2 regions of the Pantoea sp. Tr-811 genome follow, and region 2 is predicted to be linked to the other one. Evidence: riboswitches for the same ligand, from Rfam matches in the RefSeq annotation. Region 2 holds a riboswitch; the other holds the start of a gene.
The links. Region 2 has a riboswitch for cobalamin ahead of F3J44_RS18865 (TonB-dependent siderophore receptor). Riboswitches for the same ligand answer to the same signal wherever they lie in the genome.

Region 1 (7,222 bases), on a different contig from region 2:
ATGAGGGTGGTCATGCCGTTTCCTTCTGATAATCGGCCAGGGCCTGGGCCAGGCGCTGTTCATCGGCGGCGCAGGCGGGCAGGCCCAGGCGCACGGCGGCAGGCTCGGCGAACAGGCGCACGAGGATGCCACGGCGGGCCAGGAAGTCATGCAAGTGGGCGGCGCGGGCGCTGCGCACGTACTGGAACAGGTCGCAGCCGCCGCTGGGCGCCAGTCCGTAGCTGGCCAGCAGGCCGGCCAGGCGCTGGCTGGCCTGGGCACAACGCGCGATCTGCGCCAGGTGCGCGGGCGCGTCGGCAAAGCAGGCCTGGGCCAGCACACGGGTCGGGCCGCTGACGGTCCAGGGCCCCAGCAGTTCGCCCAGGCGCTGCAGCAGTGGCGGCGCTGCCAGGACGCAGCCCAGCCGCACACCGGCCAGGCCAAAGAACTTGCCGAACGAACGCAGCACGATCAGCCCCGGGCGCTCGGCGCAGTCGGCCACACTGTGTTCGGGGGTGTTGTCCATGAAGGCTTCGTCTACCAGCAACCAGCCACCGCGCGCAGCCAGGCGTGCGTGCCAGGCCAGCAGGCGCTCGCGCGAAACCTGCAGGCCGGTGGGGTTGTTCGGGTTGACCAGCACCAGCACATCGAGGTTGTCGAGGGCACCCTCAACCTGGCTTTCATCCAGCTCCACCAGCTGATGCCCGGCACGCTGCCAGGCGTGGGGGTGTTCGGCATAGCAAGGCGACAACACGCCCACTCGCCCGCGTGGGCGCAGCGTGGGCAGGGCCTGGATGGCCGCTTGCGAGCCGGCCACCGGCAACAGGTGCGTGGCACCGTAATAGCGCCGCGCCGCGGCTTCGAGGCCATCTTCGACTTCTGGCAAGCGTGCCCAGGCATCCAGCGGGATAGGCGGTATCGGGTAAGGCCACGGCGCGATGCCGCTGGACAGGTCGAGCCAGTCTTCCCGGGCGATTGCGTATTGCCGCACTGCACGCAGCAGGCGGCCACCGTGCTCAAGCATTCAGGTAGGCTCCCAGGCAGATCAGCAACACCCACAACCACACGCCACGCTGTACCAGGCCCCAGCCACGCTCAATGGCGTCGGCATCGGCCATGGGCCCTTCGCCCAGGCGCGGGCGCTCGTGCAATTCACCGTGGTACACCGCCGGGCCGCCCAGTTCGACGCCCAGCGCACCGGCACCGGCGGCCATCACCGGCCCGGCGTTGGGGCTGTCCCACAGCGGCGCCTGCTTGCGCCAGCAGACCAGGGCCTGGCGGGTTTTTCCAAGCAGCGCGTAGGTCAGCGCCACCAGCCTTGCGGGAATATAGTTCAGCACATCGTCGATGCGGGCGGCGCACCAGCCAAAGCGCTCGAAGCGCTCGTTGCGGTAACCCCACATGGCATCCAGGGTATTGCTCAGGCGGTACAGCACCACCCCCGGCGCACCGGCCACGGCGAACCAGAACAGCGCCGCGAACACCGCATCGCTGCCGTTCTCCAGCACCGATTCGGTGGCCGCACGGGCGACAGCGGGCTCATCCAGCTCGCGGGTTTCCCGGCTGACCAGGTAACCCACACGGCGCCGCGCCTGCTCCAGGTCGCCCTGGCGCAGGGCATTGGCCACCGGCAGCACATGCTCGCCCAGGCTGCGCAGGCCCAGGGCGCAATACAGCGCCAGCACGTCAACCAGCCAGCCCACATAGGGCAGCCATGACAGCACCAGCGCCACCAGGGTCAACGGCACCACGGCAATGAACCAGGCGCTTACGCCATGGCTGCGCCAGCCACGGCCGCCAGGGTTCATGCGCCGCTCCAGGCCGGCTGCGAGGTTACCAAAGCCCACCAACGGGTGGCGCCGGCGCGGCTCACCCAGCAAAGCGTCCAGGGCCATCCCGGCCACGGTCAGCAAGGCCACGCTCATGGGCGTTCTCCCCATTGGTTTTCAAACAGCATCTCGCTCAAGGGCCGCTCCTGCGCCCAGTTTTCCTGCACCAGCATCGGCTGCTGGTAAAACTCGGTGACCGGCCCCAGGCACAGCACCGCCACCGGCTTGGCCCCGGCGGGCATGCCCAGCAAGGCAGCCAGGGCCTGCGGGTCGAACAGCGACACCCAGCCCATGCCCAGGCCCTCGGCGCGTGCGGCCAGCCACAGGTTCTGGATGGCGCAGGCCAGCGAGGCCAGGTCCATTTCCGGCAAGGTGCGGCGGCCGAAGATGTGTGCTTCGCGGTGGTCCATCAGCGCCGCCACCAACACTTCGGCGCAGTCATCGATACCTTCGACCTTGAGCTTCATGAAGGCGTCGGAGCGCTCGCCCAAGGCCTCGGCCGTGCGCACCCGCTCCTCCTCGACCAGCGCCTGAATGCGCCCGCGCAATGCCCGCTGGCTGATGCGAATGAAGCGCCAGGGCTGCATCAGGCCGACGCTGGGCGCCTGGTGCGCCGCCGACAGCAAGCGGCCAAGCAGCTCAGGGGCTACGCTGCCGCCGGCAAAGTGGCGCATGTCGCGGCGCTCGCCAATGGCACGGTAAATCGCGGCGCGCTCGGCGGCGCTGTAGGCGTGTTCGCTCATGGCCGCAACAGCGCCGCCGCTGCGCCTGGGTTGGAAGGGAAATAGAAGTGCACATAGGAGGCCGTCAGCCGGCCCAGGCGGTACACCGCTTCGTTGCCACGCCCGCCGTTGGGGCTCAGGCCACGGGCGATGGGCTCAAGTTCGGTGCTGGTCAGCGAGTGATGGTAGGTGTGCCCGCGCAGGGTGCCTTCCGGTAGCTCCACCGCTTGCAGGGCCAGGGCCGCCAGGCGCTTCTGCATGGTCGCCTCGCCCGGCAGCAAGCCCAGCAGCGCGGCGCGCTCGCCGGCCACATCGGTGAGCGCATCGAGCAGGTACAGCATGCCACCACACTCGGCCAGCAGCGGCTTGCCCTGGGCATGGTGGGCGCGGATCGCTTCGAGCATGGGCGCGTTGGCGGCCAGTGCGTGGTGGTGCAGCTCCGGGTAGCCGCCTGGCAGGTAGAGGCTGTCTACTGCAGGCAGTTCACGGTCGTGCAACGGCGAGAAGAACACCAACTGCGCGCCGAGGCTGCGCAGCAGGTCGAGGTTGGCGCCATAGGTGAAGGCGAACGCCTCGTCCCGTGCCACGCCGATACGCACGCCACTCAAGGCAGCACTGCCCTGCTGCGGCGCAGGTGCAGCAAAGGCTACCGGCGGTGGCAGCGCCGCATCGCAACTGGCGCCCAGCGCTTGGGCCGCGGCGTCCAGGCGGGCATCCAGGTCATTCAGTTCACTGGCCTGAACCAGCCCCAGGTGGCGGCTGGGCAGTTCGATACCACGCTCACGCGACAGCCCGCCATACCAACGCAGGCCCTCGGTCAGGCTGCCTTCGAGCAACTGCGCATGGCGCAGGCTGCCGACCCGGTTGGCCAGCACACCGGCGAACGGCAGGTCGGCCTGGTAGCGCGCCAGCCCCAGGGCCAGGGCGCCAAAGGTCTGGGCCATCGCCGTACCGTCGATCACCGCCAGCACCGGCACACCGAAGTGGCGCGCCAGGTCGGCACTGGACGGGGTGCCGTCGAACAACCCCATCACCCCTTCGATAAGAATCAGGTCGGCGTCGGCTGCCGCTTCCCACAGCAGCCGACGGCTTTCCTCGGCGCCAATCATCCACAGGTCGAGCTGGTACACCGGCGCGCCGCTGGCCCGTTCGAGGATCATCGGATCGAGAAAGTCCGGGCCGCACTTGAACACCCGCACCTTGCGCCCGAGGTTGCGGTGCAGGCGTGCCAGGGCGGCGGTGACGGTGGTCTTGCCCTGGCCGGAGGCAGGTGCTGCGATCAGCACTGCCGGGCAGCTGCGCATTTCACTCACAGCTCAACGCCCTTCTGCGCGCGAATACCGGCCTGGAAGGCGTGCTTGAGCATGCCCATTTCAGTCACGGTATCGGCCAGTTCGATCATTTCGGGCTTGGCCGCGCGGCCGGTGACGATGACGTGCTGCATCGGTGGGCGGGCCTGGATGTCGCTCAGCACCTGGTCCAGGTCGAGGTAGCCGTGCTTGAGGGCGATGTTCAGTTCATCGAGCACCACGAACTGCACGCTTGGGTCTTGCAGCAACTGGCGCGAAACCGCCCAGGCAGCTTCGGCAGCGGCGATGTCGCGCTGGCGGTCCTGGGTTTCCCAGGTGAAGCCTTCGCCCATCACGTGGTAGCGCACCTGCTCGGGGAAGCGGCGGAAGAACAGCTCCTCGCCGGTGCTGTTGCGGCCTTTGATGAACTGCACCACGCCGCAGTGCATGCCGTGGCCCAGGGCGCGGGCGAGCATGCCGAAGGCCGAGCTGCTCTTGCCCTTGCCATTGCCGGTGAGCACCAGCAGCAGGCCGCATTCGTTGGGGGAATTGGCAATGCGCTCGTCGATGATCGCCTTCTTGCGCTGCATGCGCGCCAGGTGGCGTTCGTCGCGTTCGGTGGGTTCGCTCATGAAGGGTTCTCCGCAGGCTGGCGCCGCGTGAACAGCGACGGCAGGTAAAAGGCAGGCAAACGGAGAACGCGCAGGAGCAATGGCACAAGCCACGGTGCACCGCGCATCACCCTCCGTGATGCCGTTGGCAGTTTCAGGCCGGTCTCCGGGCTTGTGAGCGGGCCTTGGCCCGGAGCCTGCGCGCCTTCCCAGGGGTTCACCCAGTGGCTGTGCGCAGCTTCGACTCACCTACCGTTGCGGGGGCAGCGCCGGATTCGCGCCTTGTTGGCGGCCACCGGCTTCCCAGTTTCACCCTGCCCAGTGGGGGCTGGCAGGGCACCTGAAACACGCGCGAAGGTTAGAGGGTTGCACCGGGACCGTCAATCGAACCCCGCCGCCGCGCACTGGCAAAAGTGGCCTGGATCAATGGCCGATCCGTCGGCTTGTGCCACACTGAGCAAGGTGATATCACATGGCCATCATTTTCGGCACGACGCTATCACAACGACAACAGGAGTGCGCCGCATGCAAGGCCAGATCATCAACAACCCACGCCTGGAGTTCCTAAGCCCGGTACTGGAGCGCTGGGTCGACTGCATCGACCGTTTCAACCAGTTCAACGGTGATGCCGAAGCGCCCTACTGGCACGGCATCCAGACCAACACCGGAATGCTCGCCGCCGCTGCCTGGCAGGCCGAGCTGGCCACCCTGCAACAGTTTGCCAGCAACAAGCAGCGCGACGAGGGTGAGCTGGAGGGGCGCTGCGACCTGTCGATCTGCAGCGCCGAGGAGGCGCTGTACCTGAGCGTGAGCCAGCGCTGGCCGAAGGTCGCGCGCCTGGACATGGCCGCAGCCCTGCAGGAAACCACCAGCATCGCCCGGCACATGGCCTACGCCAGCCAGTTGCGCGCCGGTGCGCTGTTCATCACCCCGTGGAAAGTTGGCCAACACGCCAGCCCCGAGGAGCTGCAAGACTTGGTGGAAGACCTGCAGAAGCACAACGCCTGCGCCATCGCCTGGTACTTCCCCTATGCCTACCGCAAGCTGCACAACCAGATGGGCCAGTACTACCCCGGCGTGGCGCTGCTGCTCAAGCAGGCGTGAGCCGGGCAGTGTTTCAGCGGTTCTGCGCCAGATTACCCTGCGGGATCACGCGCTTGGCCTGCAGGTAGGCCTTGGACCAATAGCTGTTGGACAGGTAGTCCAGGCGCACCGTGCCGCCGGTGGAAGGCGCATGCACGAAGCGCCCCTCGCCCACGTAGATGCCCGCATGGCTGACCTGTGAACCACCGCCCGTGGCGAAGAACACCAGGTCGCCGGACTGCAGCGCGTTGATGTCCACGGTTGGCGCGCGCATCACGATCATCTCCCGCGTGGAGCGCGGCAGGCTGATGCCGGCCGCGTCGCGGTACACGTAGCCGATCAGGCCGCTGCAATCAAAGCCCGAGTCCGGGGTGTTGCCGCCCCAGCGGTATGGCGTGCCGACCAGGCCAATCGCGCGGATCAGCACGTCGTCTGCCAGGGGCGAGCCTTCGGGTTGGCTATAGGTAATGCGTGGCTGCACCACGGGGGCCGGCGCCGGGGCACGGCTGGAGCAGGCGGCAAGCAGTGCCACCAGGGAAAGGAATGCGAAGCGCGCCATCATCGCCATGGCCAGAACATCCTGTCTGAGACCGCAGGGCCGCAGCCGAAAAAGAGTTGAGAATTTAGATTAGACGCTTTCTGTAAATGCGCACGGCGGCGAGCTTTTTCAGCTACGCCGCCGTGGCAGGGTACATCATTTTGATATCAGTTGCGCGCGATATTGGTGGTCGGCGCCATGGCCAAGGCGCGCTTGGCTTCGATGAAGGTCTTGCTCCAGTAGCGGTCACCGAGGCTGTCGATGCGCACACCGCCGCTGCGGCGGCTGCTGGAGTGGATGAACTGGTTGTCACCCAGGTAGATGCCGGCATGGCTGACGCGGCCACGGCCATTGGTGCTGAAGAACAGCAGGTCACCCGGCTTGAGCTTGTTGCGGGCTACCTTGGGCGCATCGACGTTGATCATTTCGCGGGTGGAGCGCGGCAGGTTCATGCCGGCCTCTTCGCGGAACAGGTAGCCGATGAAGCCACTGCAGTCGAAACCGGACGCTTCCGAGGTACCACCGAAGCGGTAGCGGGTGCCGATCAGCGACATGCCACGCTCAAGGATGCTGTCGGCCAGCACCGGGAGCTGATAAGGCTTGCTGCTGGAGAAGGCCTCCAGGTCATCTTCGGTGGCCTGTTCTTCTTCGCCGAAAACGGAAGAAGCAGAAGCATGGGCCTTGGTAACCGATTGCGAGGCAACCGGGGTGTGATCCTGAGGCTGGGAAATCGGGCCTTGGGCCGCGCAGCCAAAAAGCAGGGTCACGAGTGCGAGGGGCACGAGGGGTGCGAAGCGCTTCAGCATGGGCACGACCGTGTCTGTAATCCTTTAGAAGGGGGAAACTATGCCCTCTATCACGGCCATTTGCAAATTTTATCGAAAAAGATGTGACTTTTTCGTTTTGCCCCTCAGAGCCCAGTGTTTACGGGCTTTACCAGCCGAGGGTTTCCTTCAGGAACGGGATGGTCAGCTTGCGTTGTGCCTGCAGTGAGGCTTGATCGAGCCGTTCGAGCAGGTCGAACAGCGCGCTCATGCTGCGCGTGCCACGGGTAAGGATGAAATGGCCGACTTCGTCGGTCAGGTGCAGGCCACGGCGCGAGGCGCGCAGCTGCAGGGCGCGCAGCTTGTCTTCATCGGACAGGCCGCGCATCTGAAAGACCAGGGCCAAG
Region 2 (7,222 bases):
GGCCGGCGCCGATGCGGGCACCTTCGAGCGCCATGGCTATGGCGAAGCAATGCGCGTGCAGATCGAGCACGGCATTTTCGACTACTGCGGCGCCAAGGTGCTCAGTTCGACCTTGCTGGCAGACAGCGAGGGGCCGGACGCCGCCGCCCACCTGCGCACGGCTCGCACCCTGGGCGAGCAGTTGTTCACCCGCGCTGGCCGCCAGCGCGCCTGAGCGGCGTTAGTCCGCCAGGGGCCATTGCGCCAGCGGCCAGTAGCGGCCCTTGCGCGACTCGTACAAGGTGAAGTGGCGGGCGCTGAAGTGAAAGTCCGGGGCCTGGGCCGACTCCGGTGCCTGCCCGCGAAAATCCCGCGACAGGGTAAGGTGCGGGCGGTAGTCGCGGCCCTGCTCCGCGAAGCCCATCGGCAATAACGCCTGCTGCAGGGCATACACCAGTTGGCGCAGTGCCAAGGGCGTTTCCTGGGGTTCGAGCACCAGCGCACCGGCGCGCTGCCAGGCGTTCAGCCGGTCGAGCAGCAGGCGAATCGCCCTGCCTGGCAGGGTCAGGTTGTCTACTGCTGCGCAGATCGCGGGCACTTGGGCTGCATCCACATCACCGAGAAACAGCAAGGTCAGGTGAAAATTCTCGCTGGGCACCGGCTTGCCGCTGCGCAGGCTCAGGCCGCGCCGCCACTGGGCGACGGCGCGGCGCTGGGCGTCGCTGACCGGCAGGGCGAAGAACAGCCGTTTGAAGGGAACGCCACTCGGGCGAATGTCCTGAACCATGGCAACTCCCTCGCATGAAACGTTTGCGCAAACCATAGGCTATTCCACCTAAGTCGCGCCGAATTGACGTAACAATATGTACAAACTAACCCGACGATTGTTTATGCTGGCGGGCTTAAGCCATGGCGCATGGCCATTTTTCGACAAGTAACCGTCCATGAAAATTGCACTCGTACTGATCTTCGTCCTCTCGATCGCCTATGTTCACCTGCGCGGTCGGGTACGCCACAAGCTGACCCGTCAGCTGGGCGACCACTCCAGTTTCCTGGCCCCGGTGAACAGCTTCCTCTACCTGTTCTCCAAACACCCGGCCAAGCCTTACCTGCCGGTGGAAGCCTTCCCCGAACTGCAACCGCTCAAGGATCACTGGCAGGAGATTCGCACCGAAGCCCAGCAGCTGTTGCACGTGGGTGAAATCAAGAAGTCCGACAACTATGACGACGTTGGTTTCAATTCGTTCTTCAAGACCGGCTGGAAGCGCTTCTACCTGAAGTGGTACGGCGAAAGCCACCCGTCGGCAATGACCCTGTGCCCCCGCACCACCGAGCTGCTGCAAGGCATCGGCACGGTCAAGGCGGCAATGTTCGCCACCCTGCCACCGGGTGCCAAGCTGGTGCGCCACCGTGACCCGTACGCCGGTTCCTACCGCTTCCACCTGGGCCTGGATACCCCCAACGACGATGGCTGCTACATCGACGTGGACGGTGAAAAGTACTCCTGGCGTGATGGCGAAGGCGTGATCTTCGACGAAACCTATATCCACTACGCGGCCAACACCACCGAGCACAACCGCATCATCCTGTTCTGCGACGTTGAACGCCCGCTCAAGTACCGTTGGGCCACCGCCTTCAACCGCTGGTTCAGCCGCAATGTGATGGCCGCCGCCGCGGCACCCAACAATGCCAACGACAAGACCGGTGGCATCAACCGCCTGTTCACCCGCATCTACAAGATCCGCGAGCGCGGCAAGGCACTGAAGAAGCGCAACCGCATGCGCTACTACCTGGAAAAGTGGCTGGTGGTGGCCGCCCTGGTGCTGGTGTTCGTGTATATCTGAAGCCCCCTTGCGCCTGTCGCCGCCGTCGGCGGCAGGCGCAAATTGGTCTAGCCTGAAAGCTCCTCCAGAAACCTTGCCAAGGTGAAGACGATGAGCATGATGGACTGGGACGCCTACCGTAAGCAGTTGATGGCCGGCATCGGCGACCTCAAGCAACTCTCCCCCGACACCGTGGCCGGCTACATGACCGCCAGCGGTGCCGGCGCCAAGACCAACCACCTGGACGCCAAGACCCGCGAGCTGATTTCCCTGGCCGTGGCCGTCACCACGCGCTGCGACGGCTGCATCGCCGTGCATTCGCAACAGGCCGTCAAACACGGCGCCAGCCGCGAAGAAATCGCCGAAGCCCTGGGCGTGGCCGTGGCGATGAACGCCGGCGCCGCGCTGGTCTACTCGGCCCGTGCCCTGGATGCAGTAGGCAAGGCCAACGGCTGACGCCAAGGGCGTCGTCGCCCTTGCGCGACGGCGCCGCGTTACCCAGACTTGGCGGCCTAGCCACAGCAGGAACCGCCATGATCCATATCCGCCCCATGACGCCCGCCGACTTCGAGCGTTTCTGGCCCACCTTCCAGGCCGTTGTCCAGGCCCGCGAAACCTATGCCTTCGACCCCGCGCTGAGCCTTGCCCAGGCCCGCCAGCTGTGGCTGGAGCTGCCCTTGCGCACACTGGTGGCCGAGCAGGACGGCGAGCTGCTCGGGTCCTACTACCTCAAGGCCAATGCTGCCGGGCCCGGCGCCCACGTTGGCAACTGCGGCTACATGGTGTGCGAGGCCGCCCGTGGCCGTGGTGTGGCCCGGCTGATGTGCGAGCACTCGCAGAAGCTGGCCCGCCAGGAGGGCTTCCTGGCATTGCAGTTCAATTCGGTGGTGGCCAGCAATGAAGTGGCCGTGGCGCTTTGGCACAAGCTGGGCTTCGAAACCGTCGGGCGCTTGCCCAAGGCCTACCGCCATGCACGCCTGGGGTTGGTCGACTGCCTGGTGATGTACAAGTGGTTGGCCGATGAGCCCGTGGTGGAGAAACCACCGCTGCTGATTGGGCGCAAGAACATCGAGGCCCGGGTGTCGCGCCGGCGCGGGCGTTAGCCGGTGAAGGCCCCATCGCGAGCTACGCTCGCTCCTACGAAAAAATCGTAAATATTTGATTTAACTGATATTTCTGTAGGAGCGGGCTTGACCCGCGAAGCAAGCAGCGTGGTGCATGGCACCGGCTACGCCGGTGTTCGCGGGGCAATGTTCCCTGCGCGACAGCGCAGCCCGCAGGGCTGGGTGATCACCTACGGGACTTGCACAATTATCCCGGTAGGAGCGAGCGCAGCTCGCGATCAGGGCCAAACCTGCCTACATCAACCTCAGAAAGCCAGGCCAACCTTGAAGCCAAACTCGTCACGCTTGAGCTTGTTGTTGTCGGCCACGTCCGAGTCTTCATCCAGCTTGTACTCGGTACGGGTGTAGTAAACGCCCGCCTGCACCGGCATGCCGCCCTGCTGGTTCATCAGCAAGGTGACCTCGGCATAGGGGTTGGTGCGGTCTTTCATGTCGACGCTGTCGCTGCCAAAGTCGTCCACCTTCAGCCGCGCGCGGCCATCGATGCTGCGGCGCGCTCCCACTTCCACGCGCAGGGTCGAGGCATCGAACTGGTGGTTGTAGCCAAGCGCAGCCTTGGCGAACGGCGACTTGTAGGTCAGGCGGGTGTCCAGGTCGTTGATCTCGGGTTCGAAACGGGTCCAGCTATAGCCACCGCCCACCGTCACATCGACGAAGTTGCGCGCGTCCAGCGCGGCTCGCCAGCCAAGGTCGAGGTCGGCCTGGGCTTCCTTGAGCTTGTTGTCGTTCTTCTTGCCGTACTTGGCTTCGGCACCGATCTGGTAGATGAAGCCGGACTCGGCCGTCAGCTTGTTGCCGAAGGTGGCAAAGACGCCGCCCTGGCCCAGGTGTTCCTTGTCCGATTCGCTGCCGCCTTCGAACTTGAATTTATCGTAGGCGCCCAGCAGGCCGACGCTGAACAGCGGTTCGGTGCTCGGTGCCGCCGTGGCCAGCAGTGGGCTGGCAAGCAGGGTGGCGAGGCAGGTGTGGCGCAGCAGGTTACGGGCGAGCATGCACGAAGTCTCCATGACGTTGTGTTGAGTGCGAACGTGCGGTTCGAGACTGCGCCAGGCGCAAAAGTTCGAAAAAAAAACCATAAAAACGCACAACCCGGTGATTCATCACATTTTTCCCTGCACGTGCGTATTTGACGTGCTGGCCTTTCGATGCTCAACTGCGCGCCGTTTTCAGGTGTCCTGCGCCGCCGTGCGCAGGGTGAAACGGGAAGCCGGTGCGTCGTGGTCCACGACAAGTCCGGCGCTGCCCCCGCAACGGTAAGCGAGCGATGCCTTCGACACACCACTGTGCGCCAGCATGGGAAGGTGAAGGCCTCATGCCCCTCGCAAGCCCGGAGACCGGCCTGGAACACTACTTGGCAACCCGCGGTGGGCGGGCGCAGGCCGGTACCTGCGTGCGCACCTGCATGTGGGGTACGCCTTTGCGTGTTTTCCACCGGGATGCATTCATTCCTGCAACAGTGGAACGACATGTCCCGATTCATCCAGCTTCACCCTCTGGCGGCCTGCCTGGCCGTCGCCCTCCCGGCCCTGGCCGACGAGCCCGTGCTGGCCCTGCCTGCCACGGCCATTAACGGCAGCCACGACGCACAACGCATCGACCTGGCCACGCCGACCGAGGCCGGCTCGCGGCTGAACCTCAGCGCCCTGGACACCCCAGCCAGCACCACCAGCATCACGGCTGCGCAGATCGAGCAGCGCAACGACCTCACCGTGCAAGACGCCGTCACCCGCTCGCCCGGCATTACCTTCATCGGCAACCCAGGCGATGGCGGCACCGGCCTGTCGGCCCGGGGTTTCACCGGCCACGGCTCGGTGATGACCCTGTTCGATGGCGCACGCCTGTACACCGGCGCCGGCACCCAGACCTTCCCGGTCGACCCGTGGATGGTCGAGCGCATCGACGTAATGCGTGGCCCGGCCTCGGTGCTGTATGGCGAAGGCGCGACCGGCGCGGTGGTCAACGTGATTCCGAAAAAACCGTTCACCGGCGACATTCGCAACCACCTGCGCCTGGGCTACGGTTCCTGGGACCGCCAGCAACTGGGCCTGGACAGCGGCGGCAGCCTCAGCGAACGCCTGAGCTACCGCCTGACCCTGAACCAGCAGGCCGGTAACGGCTGGGTCGACCGCACCGACTCACGCAGCCTGGCCCTGAGCGCCGCGCTGCGCTTCGACGCCAGCGACGACCTGAGCTTCACCCTCGCCCACGAGCGCGGCGATGCGCAACCGGCCAACTACTACGGCACGCCGCTGATCGACGGCCATTACCGCAGCAGCCTGCGCAAGAAGAACTACAACGTCGACAACGACGTGCAGCGTTATCACGACGAGTGGACCCGCCTGACCACCGACTGGGCGATCAACGACCAGCTAAGCGCCAGCAACCAGCTCTACTACATCAAGAGCCGCCGCCACTGGCGCAACGCCGAGAACTACAGCTGGGACCCCGAGCGCGAGCAACTGGAGCGCCAGGGCTACCTGGAAATCCGCCACAACCAGGAGCAGATCGGCGACCGCCAGACCTTCACCTTCGACCACAGCCTGTTCGGCCTTGCCAGCAAGACGCTGGTTGGCGTGGAGTACAACAAGGTGCGCTTCAACGTCGACCGCAGCAACGGCCTGGGCGGCGACTATGTCGACCCGTGGCAACCGACCCCGGGTTGGTTCCAGCGCGACCCAGCAGGCGAACGGCAGACGCTGTCCACCACCCACACCTTCGCCCTGTTCGCCGAGAACCGCCTGCAACTCACCGAGCGCCTGTCGCTGGTAACCGGGGTGCGCCGCGACCAGAACCATATCGACCGCGACAACCTCATCGATGCCAGCCGCAGCGACCGCAGCCTGCAAGGCGGCAACTGGCGTGCCGGGCTGGTGTTCGCCGTCAACGACGCGCTTTCCGTGTATGGCCAGTACTCCACCAGCCAGGACGGCGTGGACAACCTGGTCAGCCTCAGCCCCACGCAGATGCATTTCGACCTGACCGAGGCCAGGCAGACCGAGTTGGGCCTGAAGCAGCGCTTCTGGGAGGGCCGTGGCGAGTGGACGCTGGCAGCGTTCCATATCGTCAAGAAGAAACTGCTGGTCGATGACCCGCTCACCCATGACGCGCAGCAGGCCGGGCAGCAGACCTCCGATGGCCTGGAGGTATCGCTGGAACTGGCCCTGGCGCACCAGTGGCAGGTGTCGGCCAACGCCGCGTTGGTGCGGGCCCGCTACGACGATTTCTACGAGGTGGTGGATGACGTGGCCATGGACCGTGCCGGCAACCGCCCCGCCAATGTGCCACGGCGTACCGCCAACCTTTGGCTGAGCAAGGGCTTTGGCCAGCAGGTAGAGGCCGGGATTGGCGCGCGCTACGTGGATGCGCGCTATGCCGACAGCGCCAACAGCCAAAGTGCGCCGGGGTATACCGTGGTCGACGCCAACATCGGCTGGCAGGTGCTGCCGGATGTGCGCCTGGGGTTGCAGGTGAACAACCTGTTCGACCGGGCGTACGTGGCCTCGGCGTTCAGTGGCGAGCAATGGGTGATGGGGGCGCCTCGGTCGTATTTCGCCACCGTGGATTACACCTTCTGATTTGAGCCGCCCCTGGTAGGAGCGAGCGTAGCTCGCGATGGGGCGCGCAGCGGCCCCGGTTTTCAGCCCATCGCGAGCTGCGCTCGCTCCTACCAGTTCATCCACCGTAAACGGGTGAAAACGCGAGTCTCGAAGAGGCCAGCCCAGGCTATACAAAAAATCGCTATCAACCGCAAATGAATTAGTTATAAGATAACGTTTCATTTGACATTCATTCCTGCCTGCGACCCTTTCCATGACCAGCGCCTCAGCCACCCCCACCCTGCTCACCCAGCGCCTGCAGAGCATCGATGCCCTGCGCGGCCTGGTGATCCTGTTCATGCTGCTCGACCACGTGCGCGAAACCTTCTTCCTGCACCGCCAGGTCAGCGACCCGATGACCATCGACGTCACCGAACCGTCGCTGTTCGCCAGCCGTACCCTGGCCCACCTGTGCGCCCCGGTGTTCGTCCTGCTCACCGGCCTGTCGGCCTGGCTGTACGGCGAGAAATACCAGGGCCGCAGCGACGTCTCGGCGTTCCTGTTCAAGCGCGGCCTGTTCCTGGTGGTGCTGGAGTTCACCCTGGTCAACTTCGCCTGGACCTTCCAGCTGCCACCGAGCGTGGTCTACATGCAAGTGATCTGGGCCATCGGCGTGAGCATGATCGCCCTGTCGCTGCTGGTGTGGCTGCCACGCCCCGCCCTGTTCGCCCTGGGTGCCGCGATCATCGCCGGGCACAAC

Region 1: linked by a shared signal. The riboswitch ahead of cobO (cob(I)yrinic acid a,c-diamide adenosyltransferase) and the one ahead of F3J44_RS18865 (TonB-dependent siderophore receptor) in region 2 are both predicted to bind cobalamin.

Annotation. Positions count from the first base shown of each region.
Region 1 is NZ_VWXJ01000026.1:7,223-14,444, forward strand. It holds gene F3J44_RS26900 (cobyric acid synthase) at 1-14, opposite strand, end outside; gene cobD (threonine-phosphate decarboxylase CobD) at 11-1,003, opposite strand; gene cbiB (adenosylcobinamide-phosphate synthase CbiB) at 996-1,904, opposite strand; gene bluB (5,6-dimethylbenzimidazole synthase) at 1,901-2,551, opposite strand; gene F3J44_RS26920 (cobyrinate a,c-diamide synthase) at 2,548-3,834, opposite strand; gene cobO (cob(I)yrinic acid a,c-diamide adenosyltransferase) at 3,840-4,451, opposite strand; cobalamin riboswitch at 4,570-4,789, opposite strand; gene F3J44_RS26930 (hypothetical protein) at 4,956-5,534, shown strand; gene F3J44_RS26935 (C40 family peptidase) at 5,548-6,081, opposite strand; gene F3J44_RS26940 (C40 family peptidase) at 6,219-6,818, opposite strand; gene hda (DnaA regulatory inactivator Hda) at 6,985-7,222, opposite strand, start outside.
Region 2 is NZ_VWXJ01000012.1:120,057-127,278, forward strand. It holds gene F3J44_RS18835 (NAD(P)H-dependent oxidoreductase) at 1-214, shown strand, start outside; gene thpR (RNA 2',3'-cyclic phosphodiesterase) at 221-766, opposite strand; gene lpxO (lipid A hydroxylase LpxO) at 924-1,823, shown strand; gene F3J44_RS18850 (carboxymuconolactone decarboxylase family protein) at 1,920-2,258, shown strand; gene F3J44_RS18855 (GNAT family N-acetyltransferase) at 2,336-2,905, shown strand; gene F3J44_RS18860 (outer membrane beta-barrel protein) at 3,172-3,918, opposite strand; cobalamin riboswitch at 4,078-4,284, shown strand; gene F3J44_RS18865 (TonB-dependent siderophore receptor) at 4,393-6,501, shown strand; gene F3J44_RS18870 (DUF1624 domain-containing protein) at 6,737-7,222, shown strand, end outside.